Regions from separate parts of the Pseudomonas syringae pv. tagetis genome, predicted to be linked through region 2. Evidence: predicted binding sites of a transcription regulator. Region 2 holds the regulator's gene; each other region holds the start of a gene.

The links. Region 2 encodes FliA, which starts transcription of late flagellar genes. Its sites were predicted from a motif close to CTAAAGTTTNNNNNNNNNNNGCCGNTAA; they were not measured.
Region 1: motA (flagellar motor stator protein MotA) is a predicted target of FliA. The motif match lies at 1,391-1,418, and genes of this name have one in related genera.
Region 3: MME58_RS12195 (methyl-accepting chemotaxis protein) is a predicted target of FliA. The motif match lies at 3,008-3,035, and genes of this name have one in related genera.

What each region holds. Positions count from the first base shown of each region.
Region 1 covers NZ_CP092923.1:558,740-569,369, reverse strand. Annotated here, with positions in the region: gene motB (flagellar motor protein MotB) at 1-469, opposite strand, end outside; gene motA (flagellar motor stator protein MotA) at 473-1,324, opposite strand; gene MME58_RS02445 (HDOD domain-containing protein) at 1,532-3,067, shown strand; partial or broken gene MME58_RS02440 (rhodanese-like domain-containing protein) at 3,113-3,922, shown strand; gene asd (archaetidylserine decarboxylase) at 4,076-4,939, shown strand; gene MME58_RS02430 (hypothetical protein) at 5,193-6,977, shown strand; gene serB (phosphoserine phosphatase SerB) at 7,017-8,231, opposite strand; gene MME58_RS02420 (HAMP domain-containing protein) at 8,362-9,903, shown strand; gene MME58_RS02415 (PqiC family protein) at 10,182-10,630, opposite strand, start outside.
Region 2 covers NZ_CP092923.1:3,967,173-3,977,802, forward strand. Annotated here, with positions in the region: gene motD (flagellar motor protein MotD) at 1-306, opposite strand, end outside; gene MME58_RS17580 (flagellar motor protein) at 313-1,053, opposite strand; gene MME58_RS17585 (protein-glutamate methylesterase/protein-glutamine glutaminase) at 1,053-2,201, opposite strand; gene MME58_RS17590 (chemotaxis protein CheA) at 2,252-4,528, opposite strand; gene MME58_RS17595 (protein phosphatase CheZ) at 4,562-5,347, opposite strand; gene MME58_RS17600 (chemotaxis response regulator CheY) at 5,367-5,741, opposite strand; gene fliA (RNA polymerase sigma factor FliA) at 5,998-6,738, opposite strand; gene fleN (flagellar synthesis regulator FleN) at 6,735-7,568, opposite strand; gene flhF (flagellar biosynthesis GTPase FlhF) at 7,684-9,012, opposite strand; gene flhA (flagellar biosynthesis protein FlhA) at 9,024-10,630, opposite strand, start outside.
Region 3 covers NZ_CP092923.1:2,717,807-2,728,436, reverse strand. Annotated here, with positions in the region: gene MME58_RS12200 (hypothetical protein) at 4-321, opposite strand; gene MME58_RS12195 (methyl-accepting chemotaxis protein) at 912-2,828, opposite strand; gene poxB (ubiquinone-dependent pyruvate dehydrogenase) at 3,243-4,961, opposite strand; gene mrdA (penicillin-binding protein 2) at 5,113-7,002, opposite strand; gene MME58_RS12180 (winged helix-turn-helix transcriptional regulator) at 7,141-7,599, opposite strand; gene MME58_RS12175 (SDR family oxidoreductase) at 7,688-8,545, shown strand; gene MME58_RS12170 (RcnB family protein) at 8,643-8,951, shown strand; gene MME58_RS12165 (DUF3828 domain-containing protein) at 9,295-9,783, shown strand; gene MME58_RS12160 (hypothetical protein) at 9,847-10,050, shown strand; gene MME58_RS12155 (hypothetical protein) at 10,205-10,405, shown strand; gene MME58_RS12150 (MFS transporter) at 10,410-10,630, opposite strand, start outside.

The DNA.
Region 1 (10,630 bases), 2.6 Mb from region 2:
GGATGCGCAAGCCGTCCTGGGTGATCTCGAACAGAATCTGGTCCTTGAATTTCTGCAGTTGCGGGTTTTCCTCGACCTTGTTCTGCAACTCCTGCAGGAGCATCTCCAGACGTTCCTGCTCCACCGATTCGGCCTTGGTCTCCGAGGTTTCTGCCTCGATCGGCACGGTGTCAGGTGAAGGAGTGGTCTTGACCTCAGGGTTCAGTGTCTGATTTGGCGACATCTCCGGCGAACCGCCCAGATCGATGACATAAGGCGACCCGCTGTCAGAAAAGCCCACCGGGTCCTTGAAGTAACCGGCCACCGCGAGCAACTGTTCCGGCGTGGCGGACGACATCAGCCACAGCACCAGAAAGAACGCCATCATTGCCGTTGCGAAGTCGGCAAATGCGATTTTCCAGGCACCGCCGTGATGTCCGCCACCAAAGCGCTTTACGCGCTTGATGATAATCGGCTGATTATTTTCCATGACTTAGCGACCGCGAACCGCTTGTTCCAGCTCACTGAAGCTGGGGCGATGCAGCGGGTAGAGAACCTTGCGGCCAAATTCGACGGCCAGCGAGGGCGGCATGCCGGACGCCGAAGCCACCAGAGACGCCTTGATGCTCTCGTAGACGTTCATTTCTTCCTTGGCATCATGCGCAAGGCAGGTGGCCAGAGGACCGAAGAAGCCGTACGCCGCAAGAATACCGAAGAATGTACCGACCAGCGCAGCACCTACGTGCATACCGATCGCAGCCTTGTCGCCCGACCCCAGCGACGCCATGGTCACGACGATACCCAGAACCGCTGCCACGATACCGAAGCCAGGCATGCCGTCGGCGATACCGGTAATAGCGTGGGAGGGATGCTCGAGCTCTTCTTTCATGCTCAGCAGTTCCATGTCGAACAGGCCTTCCAGCTCATGCGGGGCCATGTTGCCGGACGACATGATGCGCAGGTAGTCGCAGATGTACGCAGTCATGCGCTCATCTTTCAGGACACCGGGGTATTTGGCGAAGATCGGGCTGGAAGCGGCGTCTTCGATATCCCCTTCGATCGCCATCATGCCTTCACGACGGCTCTTGTTGAGGATTTCGTACACCAGCCCCAGCACTTCAAGGTAATAGGCATGTGTGAAGCGCGTACCGAACATCTTCAGCGACTTCTTGAACACGTGCATGGTCATGTAGCCAGGGTTGGCCTGGAGGAACGCGCCCAGCGCAGCACCGCCGATAATCAAGACCTCGTAGGGCTGGAACAGCGCCATGATCTTGCCATGGGACAGCACATATCCGCCGAGGACGCTCGCGATAACGACAATGATGCCGATAATTTTAGCCATAGGAGAAAATACTTTACTGAGTCGGGTTCAGGGACAGTCCGGAAGTTCTTGAATCTCTTCTTCTCCTTATCGGCCTAACTGGGCCAGACTATAGCCGGTTCTTGTGAAAAACCCATTTATCCTCCTTCATAAAAGGAGGAAAATAGCCTCAGCGCCCCGCACGCTGGCGGTCTCCCAGCTCAGATAATCAGCCGCACAGGCCCTCGAATGCCGACAGCACACGCAGCACATCACCTCGTTCCGAAGACGCTGGATGCCTGGGTCAAACTGCTTGACGGCATCGCGTTGCCGGTCCCTGCCGTCAATCATGGCCATGTTCGTGCGGCACTGAACGACAGTCGCCGTTCACTGCGTGAAATCGCTGAAATGATGCAGGAAAGTCCTGCGCTGGTACTGAGTGTGATGCGCGAGGCCAATCACCACACCCATGGCCTGACCGAGCAGGCCGAGAGCCTTGAGATTGCCATCAACCGCCTGGGCCTGGCGCGCACCGAAACCCTACTGGGTCGCTTGCCGGCCAAGCCGCCCGAGGACATTCCGGCAGCCTACCGCCAGCTGATTCTGGTCAGCCAGCATGCCACGCAACAGGCCAACGGCCTGTTTGCCAGCCGCCTGGCGCGACTCTGGCAAGACATTCATATGGGCAGTCTGCTGTTCCTTTCGCCACTCTGGCCGATGGCGCTGGCCTACCCGAAACTGCTCGAAGAGCTGGAATTGCGGGTTATCCACAAGGGCCATTCCAGCCTTGCTGTCGAAAAGGAGCTGTTCGGCGTCAATCTGCTGGAACTGTGTCTGGCGCTCGCCGAGTTCTGGCGTCTGCCGATCTGGGTCACTCGCGGCTATAAACTGCTGATCAACGAGCGACGCGATCTGGCCAAAGTGCTGCGCATCGCCCGGGAAGAACACACCCCGTTGCAGCAGCAACAACTCATGGATGCCGACCCCAATCTGCGACGCTGGCTGAACCAGCCAGCCAATACCGTTTTGCTCGGCAATGGCCTGGCACTGGCGGCGCAGCATGCCTGGAACAGCCCGCACTGCCTGCGCTGGGAGCGGCTGACCAGTCTGTACCTGCAACAGTCGGTCAGCGAAGTGCAGCAACAGGCGCATCAGAATGCCGCCAGCAGCGCACGCATTCATGCGGAAAAAGACCTCTGGCACCCGGCCGAATCACTGATCTGGCCCTGGGATGCACGACGTGTAAGACGCGATAACGAACCTGCGCCACCACCATCGGCCGACGCCCTGCAACTGTGGCGCAAGCAGTGCGCCGAGTTGCTGCAGGAGCCCAGCCCGTTTATCAACGCCATGCACTTGACCACCGCGGCTCGCGACGTATTCATGTCGTGCGGCATGGAGCGGGTCATGCTGCTGATGCTCGACAAGACCGCGACCGTGCTGCGCGTCAATCAGGTCGCCGGGCTGCCGCCGGAAACTGCCGCCCTGCAGTTGTTCATCAAGGAGAGCACCGTGCTGCAACGCCTGCTGACACAGCCCACGCAATTGCGCATGACGCCCGCCAACAGCGCGCAGTTTGCAGCCCTGCTGCCCGCGCCGCTGAAAACCCTGTTCAACGGCCAGCACTGGCTGATTCGTTCGCTGAGCAACAACGGCAAAGTCATGCTGCTGGTGGTCGCCGACCAGGGCGGCGGGGCCTTGTCGGAAATTTCCGTCCAGGCATTCGGAAAAACCGCGCAATGTATTGAACGGGCACTTGGCATCTTTAGTCATCGCAAAGCGTAAGGCCTGGCGTACAATTCGCCTCTTTTCTTTCATCGGAGGCTGCAAATGTCCGCATTCACTGGCTTGTCGCTGGTCATCGAACCCAACGATCTGCTTGAGCGTCTAGACGCCCCGGAACTGATCCTCGTGGACCTGACCAGCAGCGCTCGCTACGAAGCCGGGCACATTCGCGGCGCCCGCTTTGTCGATCCGAAACGCACGCAACTGGGCAAGCCCCCTGCGCCCGGCCTGCTGCCTGACAAGGCCGACCTGGAGCAACTATTCGGCGAGCTGGGCCATAACCCCGATGCCGTCTATGTCGTCTACGATGACGAAGGCGGCGGCTGGGCGGGTCGTTTCATCTGGTTGCTGGATGTCATCGGTCACACACACTATCACTACCTGGACGGCGGTCTGCTGGCCTGGGAGGCGCAATCCCTGCCGCTGAGCAGTGACGCAGCGCCCATTGCAGGCGGCCCGGTCGCGCTGACACTGCACGATGAACCTACCGCCACGCGTGAATACCTGCAAAGCCGTCTGGGCGCTGCCGACCTGGCGATCTGGGACGCTCGTGGGCCGACCGAGTATTCGGGCGAAAAAGTAGTGGCGGCCAAGGGCGGACACATCCCCGGCGCAGTCAACTTTGAATGGACGGCGGGTATGGATAAGGCGCGCAACCTGCGCATTCGTCAGGACATGCCGGAGATTCTTCGCGAGCTGGGCATTACGCCTGACAAGGAAGTCATCACCCATTGCCAGACTCACCACCGCTCGGGCTTCACTTATCTGGTGGCAAAAGCACTGGGCTATCCACGGGTCAAGGCTTATGCCGGTTCGTGGGGCGAGTGGGGCAATCATCCGGACACACCAGTGGAAGGCCCAAAAGCGGCCCCCGCCCCCGCTGAACCGGCTGCAATCATCGAGCCTGCAGCGCCTGTCCAGCCAGCCGAAACCATCGAACCTGCCCGTCCTGCCGAGCCGGGCCGGACCTCTCAGAAACATTCAGGACACTCATCTTCAGGACCTTCAATGAAAGACCGTCTGTTCATCCTCAGTCAGTACCTGCTGCCGCACCACCTGCTGTCCCGACTGGCAGGCTGCGTTGCCGAATGCCGCGTACGCTGGTTCAAAAATGCCTTTACCGCATGGTTCGCTCGTCGTTATCAGGTGGACATGTCGCAGGCACTGGTCGAAGACCTGACGTCCTACGAGCATTTCAACGCGTTTTTCACCCGTGCGCTGAAAGCCGACGCCCGTCCGCTGGACACGACACCGGGTGCAATTCTTTCGCCAGCCGACGGCGCCATCAGCCAGTTGGGCTCCATCGACCACGGCCGGATCTTCCAGGCCAAGGGTCACAGCTTCAGCGTGCTTGAACTGCTGGGCGGCGACCCCAAGTTGTCGGCCCCCTTCATGGGTGGCGAGTTCGCCACGGTCTACCTGTCGCCGAAGGACTATCACCGTGTGCATATGCCGCTGGCCGGCACGCTGCGCGAAATGGTCTACGTACCGGGACGCATCTTTTCGGTCAATCAGACCACCGCTGAACACGTGCCCGAGCTGTTCGCCCGCAACGAGCGAGTGGTCTGCCTGTTCGACACCGAGCGCGGGCCTATGGCCGTGGTACTGGTCGGCGCAATGATCGTGGCATCGGTTGAAACGGTATGGGCAGGGCTGGTCACGCCGCCCAAGCGTGAACTGAAAACTTTCAGCTACGATGAGGCGGCACGCGCACCGATTCATCTGGAAAAAGGTGCCGAGATGGGCCGCTTCAAACTGGGTTCTACCGCCATTGTGCTGTTTGGGCCAAATCAGGTGAAGTGGGCCGAGCAACTGACTGCTGGCTCCAAGGTCCAGATGGGCCAGGCACTGGCAGTTCCGACGCAGGCATAATCATGTTCTGAACTCACGCAGCATGAGCGCTCGATAAATCGGTGGCGCTCTTGCAGCGTGTACCGAACGGTACTGGCCTCAGGCCATATTTACTGCGTCATGATGCCGATACTGGTAAAGTCGCCTGATCGGTGCTGTAGGATACTTCGCACTTTCATGGGCGCATGCTCGACACATCGCCAGTGCGTGGTGGCGTCAGCCCCCATTTAAAGCTACCGTCCGGGCCTGTGAGTTGTTGGAGTTTGCCTGTCACATGAGTAATTTTAGCCTCCCTCTGCTGTTGCGTGCCCCCACGCCAGCACAGTCGAGCCTGACATTCTGTGAAGCCAACCCTCGCGATCTCAAACGCTGGATTTCCAGGCTGCCCAAGGCAAACCTCGGAGAAATGGCGCGCCAGCTCTATCAGGGGCTGACCGAGCTGAGCCAACTGATCACCCCGAGCGAAAACCGCCTGCAGCTGCTTGAATTGCTACGGCCCGAGGTGTACTTCGTCTGCAAACACCTCGAACGTCATTTTCTCAATCAGGCCATTGTGCTGGACGAGCGGCCACGCAAGGTCGCCAATCTCTGCCAGGCCCTGCAAAACCATCTGGCAACCGGTTACAAACAGATCATTCAGCAGGTAGCGGCACGCTACACCAAAGATCAGGCCGGGCTCTTCAGTACCGCACTGCAACGAGCACTGCACGGGCTCAACGGACCACTGATCCGCGCCAACCAGCTCTACTGTCCGGTTCAGGAAGGCCTGTGGCTTGAACTGCACCAGATCTACCAGATTGCCCGTCAGTACCAACTGCACAACACACCGGTCGATGAGCCGCTGGCTCATCACACCAAGGCGTTGAGCGTGGAACAAACGTATGTGATCGCGCTGCTTATGGGCTGTTCGCGCTGCAATCAGATGCGCCAGTTGAACATCGGCAAACTGGCCGATGCGCTTGAGGCCTGGAGCCCGCTGGTCAGGCTGCAATCGCCTGCCGGTGAGCACAGCCTGTTTGCTCTGGACCCGACTGTCGACAAACCGCCGCTGTATAGCACCCTGTTCAGCGACGAACAGTCATCACGGCTGCTGGGCATCAACACCCACTCGCTGGCGGAGGCGATCAATCAGTATCTGGCTCTACCGGATGACCAGCGCAGCCCTTCCAGGCTGCTGATCCCGACCGGTATAAATACCGACCTGCTGCAACATCTGGCCGCCGCCTGGGGCGATGTGGCCGAGCGGACCTTTCAACGCACCGCAGGTCAGGGCACGCTGAAGCTGTGCATCGGCATGAGCGCGCTGCATTTTTACGTAGCCGGGCAGAAGTCGTTCAGCGAGCTCCTGCAATTGAACAGCACGAGCAGTGCGGCGAACTTTTCGCTGAAGATCGCCAACGATGACGAGGACGACCCTTGGGCGTCGGCCTTCGACACGCAGCGCGGCAAGTCTTCATCCGTCCTGCTGCCTTACGAAGAAATCGAGTACCCCAAGAACGATGGCGATAACGACTCGCTTTCCAACGGTCAGCATACGTTTCCGACCTTTGACCTGAATATTGTCAACCACAGTCCGGGCGGCTACTGCCTGGCGTGGCAGAAGGAAGTGCCTCAGCAGTTACAGGCTGGCGAACTGGTGGGGATTCAGGACGACTCGGGCCAAGGCTGGAGCATTGCGATTGTGCGCTGGGTCCGGCAGGTGCGTAGCGGCGGCACACAGATGGGCATCGAACTGATTGCCCCTTTTGCCCAGCCATGCGGTATGCAACTGATCCGCGAACAACAGAACAGCCAGTACCTGCGTACCCTGATGCTCCCGGAAGTACGCGCCATGGAGAAGCCGCCGACCGTGCTCGCACCGCGCCTGCCCTTTCAGGAAGGCAACAAGGTAATGATCAACGTCGGGGGCGAAGAGCGCCGCGCCTCACTGAGCAACCGGCGCATCAGCAGCGCCAGTTACAATCAGTTCGAGTACCAGATATACGACGCCCCGAAAGCGGCCGAAAGCGAAAAAGCGAAGCCGGGACAGGAATTCGACTCGCTCTGGGGCACGCTGTAGCCGTCGACACACCCTTGGCGAGATTACAACGGCAGAGCCTCAGCGCTTTGCTTCGCGATCGCGAAAGCCCAGCAGGTACAGAACGCCATCCAGTCCCAGTGTCGAGATTGCCTGTCTGGCCGACTGTTTGACCAACGGCTTGGCGCGGAAGGCGACACCCAGGCCCGCAATTGCCAGCATTGGCAGGTCATTGGCACCGTCGCCGACCGCGATAGTCTGCTCCAGACTCAAGCCTTCCTTGTGCGCCAGCTCACGCAGTAGATCCGCCTTGCGCTGCGCATTGACGATGGGCTCGACGGCAACACCGGTGACTTTGCCATCGACCACTTCCAGCTCGTTGGCGAACACGTAATCGATACCCAGCTTTGCCTGCAACTGCTTGGCGAAGTAAGTGAAGCCACCCGAAAGAATCGCCGTTTTGTAACCCAGGCGCTTGAGCTCAGAGAACAGTGTTTCTGCGCCTTCGGTCAACCGCAGTGAGGCACCGATTTCATCCAGTACGCTGACGTCCAGGCCCTTGAGCAGTGCAAGGCGCTCCTTGAAACTTTCGCTGAAATCCAGCTCGCCGCGCATTGCACGCTCGGTGATCTCGGAAACCTGCTCGCCAACACCCGCAGCCTTGGCCAGCTCATCGATCACTTCGGCCTCAATGAGCGTCGAGTCCATGTCGAACACGGCCAGACGTCGATTGCGCCGGAACAGCGAATCCTGCTGGAACGCGATATCGACGTTCAACTCCTGCGCGACAGCAAGAAATTCGGCCTGCATGGCTTTCGGATCGGCAGGCTCGCCGCGCACAGTGAACTCGATGCAGCCCTTGCCTTTATCGGCAGGAGTGTCGAGCGGCATGCGCCCGGACAGACGATCGATCTGGTCGATGTTCAGGCCGTACCTGGCGGTAATGGCGCTGACGCACTGCAACTGCTCAGCCGTGACCTTGCGGGTCAGCAGCGTGACGATATGACGGGCCTTGCCCTGGCCTTCGACCCAGTCCTGATAATCGGTTTCGGACACTGCCGTGAAACGGACCTGCTGATCCAGCTTGTAGGCGGTAAACAGGATTTCCTTGAGCACGGAAGAACCCTGCACGGTATCCGGAATCTCGACCAGTATGCCGAACGACAGGGTGTCGTGGATCACCGCCTGACCAATATCGAGAATGTTCACGCCACCCTGGGCGAGGACGCCGGTAATGGCCGCAGTGAGACCGGGACGGTCGACACCAGTGATGTTAATCAGGACGATTTCGCGCAAGGCGCACCCCCGCAGTGGAAAAAAACCGCATTCTAACCACATTCAGTGACCACCGGGCACAGGCAGCGCTTTGCCGCCACTGGGTCGCTCGTTATACTGCGCGACAACTTCACCGAAAGAGCCGTGCTCTGTGAACCGGCCCACGCCCGTTAAAACCGATAATTTCTTCCTGCTCATCTTTCGTGCCCTGCGTCATCGCCGTGTACCGATCGCTTTGCGCATTGCCAGCCATAACGTGATCCTGGTCGCTTTGGCGCTGGTGATCTATGCCGGTGTCATGGGCCTGCAATTCAAGCAGGCCATGCATGAACAGGCTGATGCGCTGGGGCAGGCCCTGACGACCCAGACCGCCACCTCGGCCACCGAACTGTTGGTGTCAAACGACATCCTCAGTCTCAACGTGCTGCTGGGCAATCTGGTCAAGAATCCGCTGGTAGCGCATGCGGCTATCTACAGCGTGGATAACCGCATCCTCGCGGAAGCCGGCCAGCGCCCGAAAAACGGGCTTCTGGGTGAAGCGCAGGGCCTGTATGAAATCAAGATCACGTTCCAGGACGTGATGGCGGGTCATCTGCGCATCAGCCTCGACATGTCTCAATTCCAGCAGCCGATGACCATCAGCCTGCAGAGCATGGGCATTCTGGCAGGTATTCTGCTGGCGCTTGCGCTGGCCTTGAGCCTGCGCCTCGGTCGCCATATATCCACGCCCCTGATGCAGATGCGCATCTGGCTGCGGGACATCGACCCCTACACACCCGCCACCGACCGTCAGGATGAAATCGGCGATCTGGCCAGGCAACTGCGCACCTCGTTCGCGCCGCCGGTTCCGGAGCCGGAACCGCTGCCCGAACCCGAGTATGACGGCGATGAGGACGACGGTGACGATCCTTATCTGGAACCGGACGAAAAGCCTGCACCACCGGTCCAGGCACGCAGCAGCGAACCGAAACCGCGCCTGCCGGCACCGCCAGTCCAGCGCCGCATTGTTGCCGAAGAGGATGAAGACGACGACGAAGATCCGTTTGCGGACCTGCGTGATAGCTCGAACAGCACTCCGGCCACCCGCCCGGTTGCTGCGCCGGTAGCGCCGGTCGAGCCGCACAACAGCGCAGTGCTGGCTGTGCAGTTGGGCGCGCAGGACCAACTGCGCCGTCTGCCGCGTGCACGACTGACCGAATTGCTGCAACGCTATCGCGATTGCCTTGATCAGGCGGCTTCGCTGTATGAAAGCGAGCTGCATACCCTGAACGACGGCAGCACCCTGATGCTGTTTCACAGCCACGAAAGCGGTGATGATTACCTGACCAATGCAATCTGCTGCGGTGAGCTGCTGCGTGCGTTGAGCCATGCCCTGCAGATCGAGGTCGCCGACAGCGGCATCACCTTGCAACTGCAACTGGGCCTGACGCTGGGTGAAGGTCTGAGTGGTCTGAGCCAGATCGATCTGCTGCTGACTGAAACGGCGCAGGATGCCTTGGCGTTGTCTCAACACAGCCGCAATCTGTTGCTGGTCGAACGCCGGATCAACGACGACCCTTTGATCCGCCAGCGCGCTCGCATCCGCCCTATCGCCAGCCCTGAGGGTGCCTGCTGTGTAGAACGCCTGATGGAACCCTACCCGTCGATGCTTGAACGCCAGCTGGCGCGCATGCACGAATCCAACAAGGCCTGATTCTCTCCTCCGTTCACTCTTGAAGTGAGACCCTCGTGCCCATGCTCTGCGTGGGCATGCCGTTTTCGACGCTCTGCGCCCGATCCTGATCAACCTCGCCCGGCGCAAGCAGTCCGCAAGGTCACCATCGTGCCCATGCTCCAGCGTGGGCATGCCGTTCTGGACGCTCTGCGTACTAACCTGACTGTGCAGCGCGTCAGGAACGCCGAAGTGTGAGAACCACAGATGAGCGCCCAACAAAAAGCCCGCATCGCTGCGGGCTCTTTGCATTTGCACCTTTAGAAGCGAAACACTTCAAGATCGGTACGTATGGGCGACGCCATCGGGATTCTTGGTTTGTCAGGCTCTTTGGCCTTGGCGACCGGGGGCTTTTTCGGCTCTTCGATCGGCTGCCAGGAAATCGGCTTGATCGCAGTGCTGACCTGATCGGCTAGACGCTGCAGCAGCATGCCCTGCGCCTTTACCTGATCGGCAGAGCTGCCGGAATGGATCTGTTCAAGATGGACCAGTCGGCTGTCACGAACATGGCCCTTGCGGTCCAGAAGACGCCACTGCGCATCCAGAACGGCAGGCTGTTTGGCACCGGAGTCCAGGCGGGTGATCGACAGTACGACCTGAACGTCCGGTGTGAAATTGGCAACCGCAGGTGCCATTACGACGCGCTGACTGTCCAGCTTCCAGGCTAGCTGACGCAAAAGCAACTGGTCGATATCCGAAGACAGATTAC
Region 2 (10,630 bases):
CTGTAACGGATCATCAGAGGCCTGGCCGATACCTGCGTCAGTCTGCTCGCTGTCCTTGACCAACGGTTCGGCAGGCTTGACCGAGAGCGGGCGCTGTTCACCGATCGGGATCGGCTTCATGGTCCGCTCGGTGTCGTTGAAAACGCCAACCAGCGCCTGGGACAGAATCTTGTACTTGCCTTCGTTGACCGAGGAAATCGAGTACATCACCACGAAAAAGGCGAACAGCAGGGTAATGAAGTCGGCATACGACACCAGCCAGCGTTCATGATTTTCGTGTTCTTCGGCCTGACGTCGACGAGCCATGCACTGTTACTCCATGAAGCCTTGCAGCTTGAGTTCGATGGAGCGCGGGTTTTCACCCTCGGCGATGGACAACAGACCCTCGAGCAACATTTCGCGATAACGTGACTGACGGTGGGCAATCGCCTTGAGCTTGTTGGCCACTGGCAACAGGATCAGGTTGGCCGTAGCGACACCGTAGATGGTGGCGACAAAGGCCACCGCAATGCCGCTACCCAACTGGCTGGGGTCAGCCAGGTTGCCCATGACATGAATCAGACCCATCACCGCACCGATGATGCCTACGGTCGGCGCGTAGCCGCCCATGCTTTCAAATACCTTGGCAGCCTGGATATCGCGGGTCTCCTGAGTGATGAAATCCACTTCGAGAATGCTGCGGATCGCTGCGGGCTCGGCACCATCGACCAACAGTTGCAAGCCTTTGCGGGCATAGCTGTCGGGCTCGGAATCGGCGACCGTCTCCAGGCCGAGCAAGCCCTCCTTGCGCGCCGTCATGCTCCAGCCGATCACCCGGTCGACACCGCCGGGCAGATCGATACGAGGAGGAAAAATGATCCAGCGGATGATTTTCATGGCGCGCATGAATGCGCTCATCGGTGACTGCAACAGCGACGCACCCAGTGTGCCGCCCAATACAATCAGGGCTGCCGGGCCATTGAGCAACGCACCGAGGTGTCCGCCTTCAAGAAAATTGCCGCCAATGATCGCGACAAACGCCAGGATCAGGCCGATAAGACTCAGTACATCCATCAGAGACAGGCCTCTACCAGGTGCCGACCGATGTCGTCGAGACTGTAGATCGCGTCTGCAAGCTCAGCCTTGACGATTGCCATCGGCATGCCATAAATCACGCAGCTCGCTTCGTCCTGCGCCCACACCGTACTGCCGACCTGCTTGAGCAGGCGAGCGCCCTCGCGACCGTCGGCGCCCATGCCGGTCAATACGACCGAAAGCACCTTGTCGCCATAGGACTTGGCAGCAGAGCCGAAGGTGATGTCTACGCACGGCTTGTAGTTCAGGCGCTCATCACCCGGCAGAATCTTCACCGTGCCACGCGCGTCAACCATCATCTGCTTGCCGCCTGGTGCCAGCAAGGCAAGGCCCGGGCGCAGAACGTCACCGTCCTCCGCTTCCTTGACGCTGATCTTGCACAACTTGTCGAGACGCTCGGCAAAAGCCTTGGTGAAGGCCGCGGGCATGTGTTGAATCAACACCAGCGGCGCCGGAAAGCTGGCTGGCAACTGGGTCAGCACACGTTGCAGCGCAACCGGGCCGCCCGTCGAGGTACCGATAGCCACCAGCTTGTAGGCCTTGCGCTTGGGCGTGCCTGACGTACTCGGGTGCGCCGGTGCATGGTGAGCAGGCGTGGCAGGCGCTGGACTGCGCGCTGGCACGGCACGGACAGGCGCAGCGGCTGGCGCAGTTGCACGGCCAGGGAGCGTCGGCGACGGCGCAGCAGCCGGCGCAGCGCTGGTCGTACCAAACCCGCTGGAGCGACGGTTACTGCGCGAAATACTGTTGATTTTCTCGCACAGCAGTTGTTTGACCTTCTGCGGGTTGCGCGAAATATCTTCGAAATTCTTGGGCAGAAAATCCACTGCACCGGCGTCAAGCGCGTCCAGCGTCACACGTGCACCTTCGTGCGTGAGTGACGAGAACATCAAGACCGGGGTCGGGATACGCTGCATGATATGGCGAACTGCCGTAATGCCATCCATCATCGGCATTTCGTAGTCCATGGTGATGACGTCAGGTTTGAGCGCCAGCGCTTGCTCAATCGCTTCCTTGCCGTTGGTGGCGGTGCCGACAACTACAATGTTGGGGTCCGAAGAAAGAATTTCCGTAACGCGGCGGCGGAAAAAACCGGAATCATCCACCACCAGGACCTTGACTGCCATAAACACTCCAATAGGTGTTGCAGGCAGCCAGGCTGCCCGCAACCCCGGATTCAAATACGCCGTGCGGCGTAACGCTTGAGCATGCTGGGTACATCGAGAATCAAGGCGATGCGACCGTCACCGGTGATGGTGGCGCCCGACATGCCCGGCGTACCTTGCAGCATCTTGCCCAGCGGTTTGATAACCACTTCTTCCTGGCCAACCAGTTGATCGACAACGAAGCCGATGCGCTGGGTGCCGACCGTCAGGATCACGACGTGCCCTTCTCGCTGTTCTTCATGAGCCGCCGAACTGACCAGCCAGCGCTTCAGGTAGAACAGCGGCAAGGCCTTGTCACGTACGATCACGACTTCCTGACCATCTACCACGTTGGTGGTCGACAGGTCCAAGTGGAAGATTTCGTTGACGTTGACCAGCGGGAAGGCGAAGGCCTGGTTGCCCAGCATCACCATCAGGGTAGGCATGATCGCCAGGGTCAGAGGGACCTTGATGACGATCTTCGAACCCTGGCCCTTGGTCGAATAGATATTGATAGAGCCGTTGAGCTGGGAAATCTTGGTTTTGACCACGTCCATGCCCACACCGCGACCCGACACATCGGAAATCTCGGTCTTGGTCGAGAAACCCGGTGCAAAGATCAGGTTGTAGCAATCGGTGTCACTCAACCGGTCGGCGGCATCCTTGTCCATGACGCCGCGCTTGACCGCGATGGAACGCAATACATTAGGGTCCATGCCCTTGCCGTCATCGGAAATCGACAGCAGGATGTGATCGCCTTCCTGCTCTGCCGAAAGGATGACCCGCCCACCACGGGATTTGCCCGTGGCTTCGCGCTCTTCCGGCGTTTCGATACCGTGGTCGACCGCGTTACGCACCAAGTGGACCAGCGGGTCGGCAAGCGCCTCCACGAGGTTCTTGTCGAGGTCGGTTTCTTCACCGACCAGTTCCAGATTGATCTCTTTCTTGAGCTGACGAGCCAGGTCACGAACCAGACGCGGGAAGCGTCCGAAGACTTTCTTGATCGGCTGCATGCGGGTTTTCATGACCGCAGTCTGCAGGTCGGCGGTGACCACATCCAGGTTGGAAACCGCCTTGGACATGGCTTCATCGCCGCTGTTGAGGCCCAAACGCACCAGGCGGTTACGCACCAGCACCAGTTCGCCGACCATGTTCATGATCTCGTCCAGTCGGGCAGTGTCCACACGAACTGTGGTTTCAGCTTCCGTAGCCACCGGCTTCTCGCCGGTAGGGGCAGGAGCACGCGCAGGGGCAGGTGCCGACGCTGGCTTGGCCGGCTCGGCTTTCGCAGCAGGCGCAGGCGCTGCGGCGGGCTTGGCGGCAGGTGGCGGAGAAACGGCTGCGGCAGTTGCCGGAGCCGGTGCCTTGGCAACGACCGCGTCAGGCTCGAACTTGCCTTTGCCGTGCAATTCGTCGAGCAGGTTTTCGAATTCGTGATCGGTAATTTCGTCCGATGCAGCCGCAACACTTGGTGCCTTGGCAGCGACGGCCGCGGGTGCAGCAGCCACAGGAGCGGCTATGGCAGCGTCAAACGAGCCTTTACCGTGCAGTTGATCGAGCAGTGCTTCGAATTCATCATCGGTGATTTCGTCGCTGGCTGGCGCTGCACTGCCACTCTGAGCAGCGGGTGCAGGAACCGGAGCGGCTACAGCATCGGCCGCAAACTTGCCCTTGCCATGCAACTGATCGAGCAGGGATTCAAATTCCTGATCGGTGATTTCATCGCCGGCTGGCGCGACCGCAGCTGCCGGTGCTGCCGATGGAGCCGCAGACACTGGACTGGAGCCGTGCAGCGAATCGAGCAGTTGCTCGAACTCATCATCGGTAATGTCATCGCTGGCCGCTGGCTCGGCTACCGGCGCGGCAGCTTCAATCGCCGGCTCAGGCTCAGGCTCAGGCGCTGCGACTTCGTCTGCAGATTGTGGTTCGGCCAGCCGCGACAGCGCGGCCAGCAGTTCTGGCGTCGCCGCAGTAACGTCAGTCCGTTCACGTACCTGACCGAACATGCTGTTGACGGTGTCCAGAGCTTCCAGGACCACATCCATCAGTTCGGAATCAACGCGACGCTCACCCTTGCGCAGGATGTCGAACACGTTTTCGGCGATGTGGCAGCACTCCACCAGCTCATGGAGCTGGAGGAAGCCGGCGCCCCCTTTTACAGTGTGAAAACCGCGAAAAATTGCATTGAGCAGATCAGCATCATCCGGTCGGCTTTCCAGCTCGACCAATTGCTCTGACAACTGCTCCAGAATTTCGCCGGCCTCTACCAGAAAATCCTGAAGGATTTCTTCATCGGCGCCGAAGCTCATGGGGTGCTCCCTAAAATTAACCGTCAACAGACCTTAGAAGCCGAGGCTCGATAGCAGATCGTCTACATCATCCTGTCCGGATACGACGTCTTCACGTTTATCGGCATGAATCTGCGGACCTTCACCCTTGGCGAGATGTTTTTTAGGATCTTTTTCAGCAAGGATGGATTGTTCGTCATGTTCGATGCCTGCGAAGCGATCGACATGACTGGCCATGAGCACCAGTTTGAGCAGATTGCTTTCGACTTCCGTAACCAGTTGCGTCACGCGCTTGATGACCTGACCCGTAAGGTCCTGGTAATCCTGGGCAAGCAGAATGTCGTTGAGGTGTCCGGAAACCTTATGGGTTTCCTGCTCGGTACGCGTCAGGAAGCCATCGACCCGCTTGGCCAGCTCACGGAATTCCTCGGCACCGATTTCGCGGCGCATGAAGCGTCCCCAGTCATCGCTCAGCGCCTTGGCATCGGAATTGAGACCGGCCATGAGCGGCGTACTTTCCTCGACCAGGTCCATGGTGCGGTTGGCCGCATTCTCGGTCAGCCTCACCACATACGACAGGCGCTCGGTTGCGTCCGTGATCTGCGACACTTCCTCGGCTTGAGGCATGTGTGGATCGATGTGAAAGTTGACGATTGCACTGTGCAGCTCACGAGTCAGCTTGCCCACTTCCTGATAAAGGCCGCGGTCGCGTGTCTGGTTGAGTTCATGGATCAGCTGCACAGCGTCACCAAAGCGACCTTTTTCAAGGCTGGTGACGAGTTCCTGCGCGTGTCTTTTTAAGGTCGACTCAAAGTCGGCCATCGAATCATTGTTATCCATAGCGCCCTCGCGGCATGCATCAGCTATTGACGCGTTCAAAGATCTTTTCGATCTTCTCTTTCAGCGCTTGAGCCGTGAATGGCTTGACTACATAACCGTTCACCCCGGCCTGGGCAGCTTCAATGATCTGCTCACGCTTGGCTTCGGCAGTGACCATCAGCACGGGAAGGCTTTTGAGGCGATCGTCCTTGCGGACCTCGCGCAGCAGATCGATGCCGGACATGCCAGGCATGTTCCAGTCCGTCACCAGAAAGTCAAAGGCACCGCTTTGCAGCATCGGCAATGCGGTCAGACCATCATCCGCTTCCGATGTGTTGGTAAACCCCAGATCACGCAAAAGGTTCTTGATGATCCGCCGCATCGTTGAGAAGTCATCAACGATGAGGATTTTCATGTTCTTGTCCAATTCGACCTCCAAGCAGTCTTTAACGCGTTCAGCACCTGAACACGCTGTTCACTCAATACTGGCACAGCACACCCCCGGCTGTACGAAACGACGACGGGCTTGGCACAACAACAGGCAAAGACCTGAACAACAAGCCCATCAGGGCACTGCCCGACAGGCTTTTGACTCGTCTATCCTGTTACCACGTAACGCTCTGCACAGCCGGTATGCAGATACTGCGCGACCACAGGCCGCACCGCATCTGTCAACGCGCTCGCCACTCCCCCAAACGCCCTCGCAAACGAGCTGCGCACTGGCTGTGTAACTGACTGACCCGAGATTCGCTGACCCCTAGAACTTCTCCGATTTCCTTGAGGTTCAGCTCTTCGTCGTAGTACAGCGCCAACACCAGACGCTCGCGCTCTGGCAGGTTGGCAATTGCATCGGCCAACGCAGCCTGGAAGCGCTCGTCTTCCAGGTCGCGCGACGGCTCAAGCGAACCGCTTGCGCCATCCTCATGCAGCCCTTCGTGATCGCCGTCCTGAAGCAGGTCGTCGAAACTGAAGAGGCGGCTGCCCAAGGTGTCGTTCAAAATCCCGTAATAATCATCGAGACTCAACTGGAGTTCGGCCGCAACCTCGTGATCTTTAGCATCACGACCGGTTTTAGCTTCAATTGCCCGAATTGCGTCACTGACCATGCGGGTATTGCGGTGCACCGAGCGTGGTGCCCAGTCCCCTTTGCGCACTTCATCCAGCATCGCACCACGGATGCGAATACCGGCGTAGGTCTCGAAACTCGCACCCTTGGTGGAATCGTATTTGGTCGAGACTTCAAGCAGACCGATCATGCCGGCCTGGATCAGATCCTCGACCTGCACACTGGCCGGCAAGCGCGCCAGCAGATGATAAGCGATACGCTTGACCAATGGCGCATAACGCTCGATCAACTCGTACTGTGAGTTACGGGAAGCCTTGCTGTACATCTGGTAGCCGCTCGCAGTCATTGCACAGGCCCTGCACTGGTCTGGTGAACGAGTCGCTCAACGAAGAACTCGAGATGGCCCCGCGGATTGGCTGGCAACGGCCAGGTATCAACCTTCTGGGCAATGGCCTTGAACGCCAGTGCACATTTGGAACGCGGGAATGCTTCGTAGACGGCGCGCTGCTTCTGCACGGCCTTGCGCACGCACTCGTCGTACGGCACGGCACCTACATACTGCAGCGCAACATCAAGAAAACGGTCCGTTACTTTGGTGAGTTTGGCGAACAGGTTGCGCCCTTCCTGAGGGCTCTGCGCCATGTTGGCCAGGACCCGGAAACGGTTCATGCCGTAGTCGCGATTGAGCAGCTTGATCAGGGCGTAGGCATCGGTGATCGACGTGGGCTCGTCGCACACCACCAGCAACACTTCCTGAGCGGCGCGCACGAAGCTGACCACCGATTCACCGATACCGGCAGCCGTGTCGATCACAAGTACATCGAGGTTGTCGCCAATCTCGCTGAACGCCTGGATCAACCCTGCATGCTGGGCCGGGGACAGATGCACCATGCTCTGGGTGCCTGAGGCGGCAGGCACGATACGAACCCCACCTGGCCCCTGCAACAGAACGTCGCGCAATTCACAACGACCCTCTATCACATCGGCCAGTGTACGTTTAGGCGTCAGCCCAAGCAGAACGTCGACATTGGCCAGACCCAGATCGGCATCCAGCAGCATGACGCGCCGGCCAAGCTCGGCAAGGGCCAGTGAAAGATTCACTGACACGTTAGTCTTACCGACGCCACCTTTGCCACCGGTCACCGCGATAACCTGTACGGGATGCATGCTGCCCATGTTATTTCTTTACCTTGTCTTGCGTAGACCGAAACCACATCGAGGGCTGCACGTTCACAAACGAACACTGCCTGGCAGACCGTTGACGCAGGGACATTCCAATAATATCCATCACTTAACCCACTCTCTTGCCAGGGGTGTGATAGAGGTCAGCAAACATATCAGCCATTGCTTCCTCGCTAGGCTCATCCTGCATCTGCACACTCACCGCGCGGCTTACCAGTTGATGACGACGCGGGGTATGCAGGTCATCAGGAATACGTGGTCCGTCCGTAAGGTAGGCCACAGGTAATTCATGACTGATCGCCAGGCTCAGGACTTCGCCGAGGCTGGCTGTTTCATCAAGCTTGGTCAGAATGCATCCGGCCAGGCCACAACGTTTGTAACTGTGATAAGCCGCTGTCAGAACCTGCTTCTGGCTGGTGGTTGCCAGGACCAGATAGTTACGCGACTTGATGCCGCGCCCTGCAAGACTTTCCAGCTGCATGCGCAGTGCCGGATCGCTGGCTTGCAGGCCGGCGGTGTCGATCAGCACTACGCGCTTGCGCAACAGCGGTTCCAGCGCCTGGACCAGAGACTGACCAGGATCGACATGAGTGACCGGCACGTTGAGGATGCGCCCAAGGGTCTTGAGTTGCTCCTGTGCGCCGATGCGGAAGCTGTCCATGCTGACCAGCGCGATGTTCTGCGGGCCGTACTTCAACACATAACGCGCCGCCAGCTTGGCCAGCGTGGTGGTCTTGCCCATGCCGGCAGGCCCGACCATGGCAATCACTCCACCCTCTTCGAGCGGCTCGATGTCCGGGACAGCAATCATGCGTGCCAGATGGGCCAGCAGCATGCGCCAGGCCTGACGAGGCTCGTCGATCTCCGGAATCATCGAGAGCAGATCGCGCGACAACGGGCCGGACAGACCGACACGTTGCAGGCGACGCCACAGATTGGCCTGCTGCGGCCGACTGCCCTGCAGCTGGTTCCAGGCCAGGGAGCCGAGCTGGACTTCCAGCAGCTCGCGCAGGCCATTCAGTTCGGAGCGCATCGAGTCGTAGGCGCGCTGGCCAACGGCCGGCTCTGCAGCGGCTGGCGGCGTATATGCGAATGGACGCGGCGGCTCTTCGAGCGTCGGCTCGATGTGCGTGTCCACAGCGCTGGCCGGCTTGCCGGAAAACAGCTGAAGATTGATCGACGCGTCGCTGTCGCTGCGGTTATTCAATTCGGCCTGAGCGGAGACGATGCGCGACTGGGTCTTGCGCAGCTCGTCTTCAAGCTCCATGTTCGGCACGCGCGGTGCGAGGGCGGACAGCTTGTAATCCAGAGCGGCAGTCAGCTCTACGCCACCGGCAATGCGCCGGTTACCGATGATGGCCGCCTCGGCGCCCAGCTCATCGCGAACCAGTTTCATGGCTTGACGCATATCGGCGGCGAAAAATCGCTTAACTTGCATGACTCACTACCTCAGCCGTTCGGCCCGACAGTCGCTACGATGGTTACTTGCTTGTTGTCCGGAATTTCCTGATACGCCAGAACATGCATGTTCGGTACAGCCAATCGTCCAAATCGTGACAGCATCGCCCGGACAGGCCCTGCTACCAGAAGAATTACCGGCAACCCTTGCATCTCCTGACGCTGGGCGGCCTCAATCAACGAACGCTGGAGCTTCTCAGCCATGCTTGGCTCAAGAAGAACGCCTTCTTCCTGACCCTGACCAGCCTTCTGCAAACTATTGAGCAATATCTGTTCCAACCTTGGCTCCAGAGTGATAACAGGCAGCTCCGGCTCAACCCCTACAATGCTTTGGACGATTGCGCGGCTCAGACCCACGCGCACGGCGGCCACCAAAGCGGCGGTATCTTGACTCTTACCGGCGTTGTTGGCGATAGCTTCGGCAATGCTGCGAATATCACGCACAGGTACATGTTCAGCCAGAAGCGCTTGCAGCACGTTGAGCAGCGAGGACAGGGACAGGACGCCCGGGACCAGCTCTTCAGCCAGCTTGGGCGAGCTTTTGGCCAGCAATTGCATCAATTGCTGGACTTCTTCGTGACCAATCAGCTCATGAGAGTGCTTATAGAGAATCTGGTTCAAGTGGGTTGCCACTACAGTGCTGGCATCCACCACGGTATACCCCAGCGACTGTGCCTGGCTGCGCTGGCTGATTTCGATCCATACAGCCTCCAGACCAAACGCCGGGTCTCTGGCGGTGATGCCGTTCAGGGTCCCGAAGACTTGACCGGGGTTGATCGCCAGCTCGCGATCCGGGTAGATTTCGGCCTCGGCCAGAATCACACCCATCAGTGTCAGGCGATAAGCGCTGGGTGCCAGATCGAGGTTGTCACGGATGTGTACGGTCGGCATCAGGAAGCCAAGTTCCTGCGACAGCTTCTTGCGCACGCCCTTGATACGCGCCAGCAACTGACCACCCTGATTGCGGTCCACCAGCGGAATCAGGCGATAACCCACTTCCAGCCCGATGATATCGATGGGCGTCACGTCATCCCAACCCAGTTCCTTGGCGTCTTGAACGCGGGTCGGCGACGGCAGCAGATCCTGTTGACGCTGCACTTCGGCCAGCGCTTCGACCTTCACCTGATTCTCTTTCTTCCAGAGCAGATACGCGCCGCCCGCCGCTACCAGGCCAAGGCTGATGAAGGAGAAGTGCGGCATACCCGGCACCAGTCCCATCACGATCATGATCGCAGCGGAAACGGCCAGCGCCTTGGGCGAGGCAAACATCTGCCGATTGATCAGCTTACCCATCTCTTCCGAACCGGAAGCGCGGGTCACCATGATCGCAGCGGCAGTCGACAAAAGCAGTGATGGCAATTGCGCCACCAAACCGTCACCGATGGTCAGCAGCGTGTACACGCGGCCTGCGTCGGCGAAGGTCATGTTGTGTTGCAGAATACCGACCAGCATGCCGCCGATCAGGTTGATGAACAGGATCAGCAGACCGGCAATCGCATCGCCGCGCACGAATTTGCTGGCACCGTCCATGGAACCGTAGAACTCGGCCTCTTGAGCGACTTCGGCACGGCGGCGCTTGGCTTCCGGTTGATCGATAA
Region 3 (10,630 bases), 1.2 Mb from region 2:
GGCTCAGGCCACTTGGGAATGCGCTTGCCGGCGAGCCTTCTGCCATTCGCTTTTCAGCGCCTGCAATGTGTTCTCCATGAATGCGCGATCGGCAGCGGCCTTTTTGCCGACATAACCCTGACCACGACGAAACATCTTCAGCGATGCCCGCACGTGCGGGTGCGCATCACGGAACTCACGCTCTTGGGTATAGGGCGACATGGCATCTACACGAACTTCGCCTGACTCGGCAATCCATACAATGTGGTCGTCGAGCGTGTCCTTGCGCGCGGCAAACAGACGAGCCAGTTCATCAATAGTCGGTTGGGTGTTGATATTCATGTTGATGCTCCTTCGCTCGCAGGCTGTTCAAAAATTGATACATCAAGTTCATGCGCCGGAGCCTCGTCAACGCAACACGGTCGAGTGGTCGTCGATTACAGTTCCAGCCCTCAAGGACATGCAGGTAGCCTTGATGAAAAGCCGCTACACAACGGCATCAGCGTAGAGAAAACAACAAGAAGCAGTCACGAAACCCAAAGACCCGGCCCAGGATCGGCAATCGATCCGTTACAAGCATCATGAGGACATTTCGCCAGCTTCTCGCCCTTATCGACGACAAATGCCAGTTCAGCTCCATCAATCTGCCTTGTGGGCAGCCTACATCCGGGAACATCTCGACGGCTTGCCGAGCCTGTTCATCACACCTTTTGCAGCGCTCCCGATCGGGGAGACAGCTGCATAATGCAAAAGGAAAAAGGGTACGTCAACGATTGTGTAGTGATTATTTTTAGTCACTACATAATTGCATGAGGGACCGGTAGTTACGTAGAAACCTGACTGAATAGTCACAGCCACCTGAACATATCGCGCAATAAAAAAGCCTGAAAGCTTTCGCTTCCAGGCCTTCCCACAACACAACTCCCTTACCGTCAGCTCACTTTAAAGCGTCCCACCAGCCCCTGCTGCTGTTCTGCCAATCGAGCCAGTTCGCGACTGGTCACGGCAGTCTGCTCGGCACCTGCACTCACCTGAATGACCAGCGAGTTGATGTCATTCACGTTGCGGTGGATCTCTTCAGCCACCAGGCTTTGCTCTTCAGCGGCCGAAGCGACCTGGATGTTGCGGTCGCTGATGGTCGCGATGCCTTCGGCGATTTCCTCCAGCAGCTCGCCAGCGCGTACCACGTTGCTGGCACCCTCCTGCGCCTTGCCCAGGGTTTCCTGCATCGACGCAGCTGCGCGTTCGGAGCCGGATTGCAGGTTGGCGATCATTTTCTGGATGCTGACGGTAGAGTCCTGAGTCTTTTTGGCCAGGTTGCGCACTTCATCGGCCACCACTGCGAAACCGCGCCCCTGCTCGCCTGCACGTGCAGCTTCGATGGCTGCGTTGAGGGCCAGCAGGTTGGTCTGGTCGGCGACACCACGGATGACATCGAGCACCGAGGAGATCGAGTTGCTTTCGCCCTTGAGCTCTTCAATGATCCGTGAAGTCTCTTCAGCCTGCACCGAAAGCCCCTGAATAAGACCGATGGTGTTATCGATTTCGGTCTTGCCCTGCACGGTGCTGTTGTTGACACGTTGCGACATCTCGGCAGCGTCGGTAGTGCTGCGCGCGACATCCTTGACCGTGGCGCTCATCTCGCTGATAGCCGTGGCGACCTGGTCAGTGCCCTGACGTTGTTGCGCCACGTTCTGACTGGTTTGCAACGCCACAGCGGAAGACTGCTCGGCGGCGGTGGCTACTTGCGCCGTGGCGCTGCCGATTTCGCTGATAACCTCGCTGATCTGCTGCGCCATGTTGTCCAGATTGCGCGAGATCTCGCCAAATTCATCCTTGCCGATATAGCGGGTTCGCGCGGTCAGGTCGCGGGTAGAAAGTGCCATCAATGTACGGTTAACATCGACGACCGCGATCTTGATATTGCGGATGATCACCGAAGCCAGCCACAGCACTACGATCAGCATCACGACGACAGTGGCAACCGCCACGTACAGGCTGCTTTGAGCGGAGCTGCGCGCGTTTGTTGCCAGGCCCACGACGTTCTGGCCGAGCTCTGCTTCTACCTGAGCCATCATGTCGATACGCACGGTTGCAAGGTTGAACCAGTCTTCCGGCTTGACGTTGAGCGGGTCGCCCAACGGTGTATCGAAACCCAGCCGTTGCAAACGGGCGACTTCAAGTGATCCCGGCTGTTGTAGAACATCATTCAACTTGGTTTTGAATGCCTCCGGAGACCAGCGCTGAAACGCTTCGAAATAACCGGAGAACTCTCCCAGGTTACGACTGAAACGTGATAACAGCGCCGCGTCAAAGCGGTTCTGGTTAAACGCCAGACCGAGCAATACACGTTCACGCCCTGCACGCTCCTTCATGTCCACGAATTGATTGAGCGAACTCAGGCCGCGCAGTATTTCCGGATCCTCGATACTCGCTTCCAGCGAATAAGTGAACCCGATAAGTGTTTTGATAATGTCAGTAAAACGCGTGCCGGATTCAGTGTTGTTGGTCGCCAACGCATCGACCTTGAGACGCAGCGCGATCAGGTCATCAAATGCATGGTTTACTTTTTCCGGGCCAGGGATACCGTCAGTCGTTTGAGCACGCATCTCGCTCATCGCCTTGTCGGTTTCCTGACGGAACAGCTTCAGTTTGTCTTGCATGGACTTGCCGCCGCTGCCCAGGAACACGCCGCTGGCTCCGCGTTCGCGCTGGATGGTAGTGACCACGTTGCTCAGTTTCTGTGCAGCACTGGTGGCTGTCACTGCGCGCCTCATGTCACCGAGGTTCTCGCTTTTGTCAGCCACGAAAATACCTGCAAAGGCAAGAAAGCCCAGCAGGGGAAACATTAAAATAAGCAGCAGTTTCATACTCAAAGGAGCATTTCTAAGCATTGCAGACCTCATGACATGCAGACTTTTCTATAAAGACTATCCAGGGCGTAACGTTCTGTAGCGTCGACGTTTTCTTGTCGCCAGGGACTGTTGGGTAATCAGCCTGCCGTAGCCGGCCTTGCTTCCGTATCACTGTCTCGGCTGTCTGCCGAGAAGCTTTACCAACTATTTGAATTTGTCAGTTCAAATAGCGAACTCAATAAAGCAGAGGGTGCGGGTAGTTTGGATCCACAAAGAGATGACCGCCTTGGGCAGTCATCCTGAGAAAAGAAATATAAAGACACCGAGAGGGTGGCCTGCAACAGCGGCGACAATCTCAGCAGATAGAAGTTGCAACTTTTTTATTCAACTCATAAGCTTTATGACGTATTAACGCAGGTTGGTCTTGGCCAGCTCCAGCACTTCACTGCCCCGCCCGCTCATGATCGCGCGCATCATGTACAGGCTGAAACCCTTGGCCTGCGCCAGCTTGATTTTCGGCGGGATGCCCAGCTCCTGTTTGGCAGTGACGACATCGATCAGCACCGGCCCGGGATGATCGAACGCCTTGCGCAGCGCTGCCGGAAGCTCTTCGGCATTCTCCACCCGCAGACCGAGAATGCCTGCGCCCAGCGCAATACCGGCGAAATTGGTTTCATGCAGGTCAGTGCCATGCGGCACATAGCCGCTGGCTTTCATTTCCATGTCGACAAAGCCCAGCGAGCTGTTGTTGAACACCACCATTTTGATAGGCAGGTTCAACTGACGAATGCTCAGCAAGTCTCCCAGCAACATGGACAGGCCGCCGTCGCCGCAAAGAGCTATGACCTGACGATCCGGATGTTCAGCCTTGGCCCCTAAAGCCTGCGGCAAGGCGTTGGCCATCGAGCCATGGTTGAACGAACCAAGCAGACTGCGCTTGCCATTCATGTGCAGGTAGCGCGCGGCCCACAGCGTTGGCGTGCCGACATCAACGGTGAAGATCGCATCGGCGTCCGCCTGTTCGTCGACCAGTCGGGTGAGGTATTGCGGATGAATGGGGGTGCCATCTGGTGTGGGCGTTGCCAGTTCATCAAGCTCCTCGCGGGCCTTGGCGTAGTGCTTCAGGGCTTTGTCGAGGAAACGACGATCTGCGTGGGGCTTCAGCTTGGGCTGAAGCGCCTCGAGGGTTTCCCGAACCCCGCCGACCAGTCCCAGCGCTACCGGCGTACGGCGGCCCAACTGAGTCGGGTCGAGGTCGATCTGAATGATATCGGCTTTCTCGGGATAAAAATTCCGATAGGGAAAGCTGCTGCCGAGGATCACCAGCGTGTCGCAGGACAGCATGGCGTGATAGCCGGAGCTGAAACCGATCAGGCCAGTCATGCCGACATCGAACGGATTGTCGTACTCGACGTGTTGTTTGCCGCGCAGTGCGTGAACGATCGGTGCACCCAGGGTGTCGGCCAGCGCGAGGACCTGCTCGTGAGCCCCGGCACATCCGGCACCGCACAACAGGGTTACGGACTTTGAGTCGTTAAGCATATCGGCCATCGACTGCAGGTCGCTTTCTGCCGGGACAACGCTGGGCGGCGTGGCCTCAATCCATTTCGCGGCAACTTCAGGTGCCTCGCTGAGTGCTACGTCGCCTGGCAAGACGATAACCGCCACACCTTTCTGGCTGATCGCCGCACGCATGGCTCGTTCCAGCACACGCGGAAATTGCTCGGGGTTGCTGACCAGCTCGACGAAGTGGCTGCATTCCTTGAACAACTCTTGCGGGTGAGTTTCCTGAAAATAGTCCAGGCCGATTTCCGAAGACGGGATATGTGCAGCAATTGCCAGCACCGGCACCCGATTGCGGTGGCAGTCATACAGACCGTTGATCAGGTGCAGGTTACCCGGCCCGCAGCTGCCTGCGCACACGGCAAGCTTACCGCTGGACGCTGCCTGGGCACCGGCAGCAAAGGCTGCGACTTCTTCATGACGGGTGTGCATCCAGCGAATCGAGTCGGTGCGTTCCAGGCTGTCGGTCAAGCCGTTGAGGCTGTCACCGGACACGCCCCAGATGTGGGAAACGCCTGCCGCTGCGAGGGTTTGCGCGAGATGGTCGGCAATGGTCTTGGACATTAGGGGTTCCTTGTCGAGGCAATAATGAGTTCGGTAGAACGCGCGCAGCGCTCTGCCACGCCTGTTGTGGTCGACCCGGCGGATTCTCGACAGTTCAGAAAACCTGAGCCCTGTTCAGGGCTCGGTCAAGCGGCTTGCATCGGCAAACGGCTCAGGCGTGCGGGTTGCCCGTTGCCTTGGCGGGTACGGCATATTGCGGCTTGAGCTTGCCCTCGCTGTCGAGCAGCCAGGCATCGAGAATTTCCCGGACCACAGGCCCCGCGACCCTGCCTCCGGCCTCGCCGTTCTCAATGGTCACCGACACGACAATTTTGGGGTGGTCGGCTGGCGCAAAGCCGACGAACAAGGCGTTGTCACGGTTACGCTCGAGGGTCTTGAGACGGTTGTAACGCTCGCCCTGTTTGATCGCGACCACCTGCGCCGTACCGCTTTTACCGGCGATACGGTACTGAGCACCCTTGGCGGCATCCCGCGCAATGCCGCGCGGGTCGTGCATGACCATCTGCATGCCGGTATTGACCTGATTCCATTCGTTGGGGTCGCGCAGCACGATATTCGGCATCGGATGCTCGTCGACGGGTGCCGTATTACCGACCTCCATCGCCAGGTGCGGTCGATGCCAGACGCCCTTGCTGGCAATCAGTGAGGTGGCCTGGGCCAACTGCAATGGCGTGACCTGCATATAGCCTTGGCCGATGCCGAGAATCACCGTTTCACCGGGGAACCATGCCTGTCGACGCGTGGCACGTTTCCATTCGCGTGATGGCATCAGCCCGGCCGATTCCTCGAACATATCCAGCGAGACCTTCTGACCGATGCCGAACATGGTCATGTAGTCATGCAGGCGGTCGATGCCCAGCTTGTGTGCCACAGTGTAGAAGTAGGTGTCGTTGGAACGCATGATCGCGGTATCCATGTCCACCCAGCCATCGCCGCTGTGGTTCCAGTTGCGGTACTTGTGGTCGAAGTCCGGGAGCTGGAAATAACCGGGGTCGAAGACTTTTGTGGAAGCTGTGACCACGCCGCTGTCGAGACCTGCAATCGCCACTTCCGGTTTTACCGTCGAGCCCGGCGCATACAGGCCACGCAGCACGCGGTTGAACAGCGGCCGGTCGATGGAGTCGCGCAGCGCCGCATATTGCTTGAAGCTGATGCCGGTAACGAACAGGTTGGGGTCGAAGCTTGGTTTGCTGACCATCGCCAGCACGTCGCCGGTTTCCGGGTCCAGTGCGACCACCGAGCCGCGTCGATCACCCAGCGCGTTTTCCGCTGCGGCCTGCAAATGCGCGTCCAGCGTAAGGGTGATGTTCTTGCCCGGCACCGGGTCAGTGTGTTTCAGCACGCGCAATACGCGGCCCTGGGCATTGGTTTCGACTTCTTCATAGCCGACGTGGCCGTGCAGCTCGGACTCGTAGAAGCGCTCGACACCGGTCTTGCCGATGGACTGCGTGCCGCGGTACTCGTTGTCGAGGTGGGCCGCTTCCTTTTCATTGATGCGCCCGACATAGCCGATCGAATGAGCGAAATGGGCGCCCAACGGGTAATGACGAACGAACTGCGCCGCCACATCCACGCCCGGCAGCAGGTACTGATTGACCGCCAGCGTCGCGATCTGCTCTTCGGTCAGTTCATACAGCAGTGTCGCCGGTTCGAACGGGTGACGAACCTGCTTCAGCTCCTTGTCGAACAGGATCCGGTCTTCGTCGGGCAACTCCAGCAGGGTCATCAGCTCATCGATCACCTTGTGCCAGTCGCCAGCGCGTTCACGGGTCAGGGTCAGGTTGAAACTGGGTCGATTGTCGGCAAGCACTTCGCCGTTGCGGTCAAAAATCAAACCGCGCTCGGGCGGGATCGGCAGTACATGCACGCGGTTGTTTTCAGAAATGGTCGAGTGATAATCGAACTCGGTGACTTGCAGGAAGTACATCCGCGCCACCAGGCAGGCGGCCAACAGCCCGACCAGCACAGCACAGGCAATCAGGCGCTGATTCACCAGCCGCGTTTCTTTTTCGTGGTCTTTCAGGGGAATTGGATTGGGCATTTCTACAGCTTCTCGGTGAAGGGCACACAGCGCAACTGAACGTGTAAACGAAGATTTCGGCGCGCACCATACCAAGAAGCGGCTGATTGCAGGCGATTGAGCGGACTATCGCAGGATGAAAAATCTGTCAGAAAAGACTCATTCAGGCGTGTTCTGCGCTGCATTCGATGCTTCTCGGGCCTGCATGATGCTGGGTAGATTGGTCTCGATCCAGGTGGCGAGCGTCTCGACCTGCAAGGCGACTTCCTCGCCCATCGGAGTCAACCGGTATTGAACATGTGGCGGTACCACCGGCAGCGACTTGCGGCTGACGAAACCATCATGTTCCAGATGCTGGAGGGTTTGCGCGAGCATTTTCTCACTCACGCCGCCAATCTTGCGTCGTATCTCGCTGAAGCGATGCATGCCACTGCGCAGTACGACCAGTACCAGCACGCCCCATCGGCTGCAAACATGGTTGAGCACAACCCGCGAAGGACAGTCTGCGGCCAGTACCCGCCCCTGACGAACAAACGCCAGCATGGATTCGGCCGTTTCGGAGCTTTGCGGTGATAGGCCTGGCTGCAAAACGCCGGATGAGACGGCAGATTCATTCATGATACTTACCTTTTTGTACGTACTTACGAAAGGTAAGCATCATGACTATGCTGGCGCTTCATTTCAATCTGATTCAAGGAATCTTTCCATGATCGTTGTCACCGGTGCCACCGGCCAGCTTGGCCGTATCGTTATCGAACAGTTGCTCCGCCGCGTACCCGCTGCGCAGATCGTTGCCGCTGTGCGCAGTCCGGAAAAGGCCGCCGATCTGTCGGCGCGGGGCATTCAGGTTCGTCAGGCCGACTATTCACAGCCCTCGTCGCTGGACAGCGCGTTTGCCGGAGCCGACAAAGTGCTGCTGATTTCTTCCAGCGAAATAGGCCAGCGTTTGCCACAACACCAGGCCGTTATTGATGCGGCCAAGCGCGCCGGGGTCAAATTGCTGGCCTATACCAGCGTTCTGCATGCCGATACTTCAGCATTGGGCCTGGCCAAAGAGCACCGTGAAACCGAAGATTACCTGCGCGCCAGCGGCGTGCCGTTCGCCTTGCTGCGCAATGGCTGGTACACCGAAAACTACACGGCAGGCATTCCGGGTGCACTGGCACATGGCGCAGTGATGGGCAGTGCAGATCAGGGCCGTATCAGTTCTGCTTCGCGTCTGGACTACGCAGAAGCGGCCGCGGTCCTGCTGACCTCTGAACAGGAACAGGCCGGTAAGGTGTACGAACTGGCTGGCGACAAGCCTTACACTCTGGCGGAATTCGCGGCGCTGTTAACGACACAGAGCGGCAAGGCACTGCCTTACGTCAACCTGCCGCAAGCCGAGTTTGAAGCCGCACTGATCCAGGCGGGTCTGCCTGATTTTGTTGCGCAGTTGCTGGCAGATTCCGACGCGGCCGCAGCCAAGGGTGCGTTGTTCGATGACAGTCGCCAGTTGAGCGCGCTGATCGGCCGCCCGACCACCCCGCTCTCTGCAACCATTGCCGAGACACTTAAAGGCTGAACACAGCAAACCCGATCGAATGATTTGCAACGGTGAGGGTCCGAGTCATTACGAGGCATTAAGCCATCGCCTGACACCAAAGACCGGGAGTCTTCACATGAATCGCAAATCGTTGATCGCCTGCATGACCTTGCTCGGCTGTTTTTCCGCCGTCACTCTGCCCGCTCACGCCGCAGAGACGGCGGACCCGAAAGTCACAGAATCGAAGGACAACGTCCATGAACTGGAGTTGGGCTCGCGCGTGCCGGAAAAATATCGCCGCAGCGATCTGGAAGTGAAGGACTGGAAGAGCAAAGGCCTGGAAGCGCCTGCCAAGGAAAGCGAATGGGTAAAAATCAACGATAAATACGTGCGATTCCAGAAAGTCAACGGCAACATCATGGATATCGTGCCGGTCAAGAAGTAAGCGCTACCCTCCTTGTTGCTCGCGCCCTGCGCGAGCACGCTCAAGTGACGCAGGCTTGAAGGCGAACATGCCAGCACAGACCCTGATTCGATAAATACCCCTGTCCAAACGCCTTCATTAACATGAGCAGCCTCATGACAACCTTCTTTAATACGGGCTAATGCCCGGATCAAGGGAGTGACGGCGGCCTACAGTGTGCGAAATGAATTACCCGCAATCGGCTTTTGCCGGAGCGCCCTCTGCTGTACATGACCAAAACCATTGCTTTTTTGTCCGCTTGGCTTACAAATGCATTGTCATCTGCATGTAATCATCACTGCCACCCTCTCTGTGAGTCCGCTCCATGTCCAGAACCCTCGCCATTGCCATTGCCTGCCTGCTTTCATCAACTGCCCACGCAGCCTGCCCTGCTGCGAACCCGACGGATACCGCGCGCTGGATTTATGACAAGCACCAGGATTTCTACCTGAACGGCAAAGGTGGCGCTGACTATCTGTCCAAACCCCTGTTGAGCCTGCTCAAGAAGGACTGGGCGTGCCAGAACGGCGATCAGTGCGCAGTCAGTGCCAACCCGTGGACCGATGCGCAGGACGGTGACGTGCAGAAGCCCATCGACTGGAAGCTGGTGTCCAACTCCGATAAACAGGCTGTCGTCGAGATGACCTACAACCTGGGTTACAAGGACGCCCCTCAGCAGCCGGTCACCAGCCAGACCACTCGCCTGCTGCTGGCCAAAAACGTCAATGGCTGCTGGGTGCTGGACAACCTTCAGGGACCACAGGGCGTCGCGTTGATGCAGACGCTGGAAGAATTTCCCTACGAAGGTGATTGATCGGCCTTGAAACAATCCTTCATTCTCGGTATCACAGGCACTTGAACCTTACGAGCGAGCATCATGAATACCTTTGAGCAATCGATTATTGAGGCTGCGCAGGCCGCCACGCCCAATAACACCGATGCCGAGCGCGAAGCTGCCAGAGTTGCCGCCACACAGGCCGTGGCCGAAATCATGTCCAGCCGCAGCGGACTCGACCGCACGCTGGCGTTGGCCGAGTTACTGGATTCTTACTCGGAACATGATGAGCAGGAGGACGATTAGGCGGGTCGACACAGCGCAAAACTTTATCGGCGTCTTTATTTACCTGCGGCATTAAAGAAAGCTAATCTAGCCGCCGATAACTCGATTGGGTGGACTCATGATAGCCACCCATTCATTTAGTGCGCTCGGATGCGACCTATAAGGGGAGCCATCCGTGCAAGTCGAACAGTTGGAAGACATCCAGGCCTATGTCAGGCGCGCCGCCGACGACCTTGAGCGCGTCTCGGCCAACATGGCCGGGCACCTCCTGTACCTTGAACGCACCTCTCGCCCGCACGAAGCGCAAGAAGTCAGCGAGCGGATCATCGGTTTGCGTGCATCGGTAGACGGCCTTCGCGGCGTGTTCGGTAACTGACCTTCTAGTTGTCCCCGGCGTGCGACAACGGCCTGGCTACCTCTTCCAGAGATTTGCGCTCGGCAGCCGCACCCCATATCGACTGCACCAACGCCGCCAGCAACATCAAGCCCGCCCCGATCAGATAGCCGATCAGCACATTGCTGCGTTCACCCGTTTCGATCAGTTCACCGAACAGGGTCGGACCGATCATTCCGCCCAGTCCTGTGCCGAAGGCGTAGAACA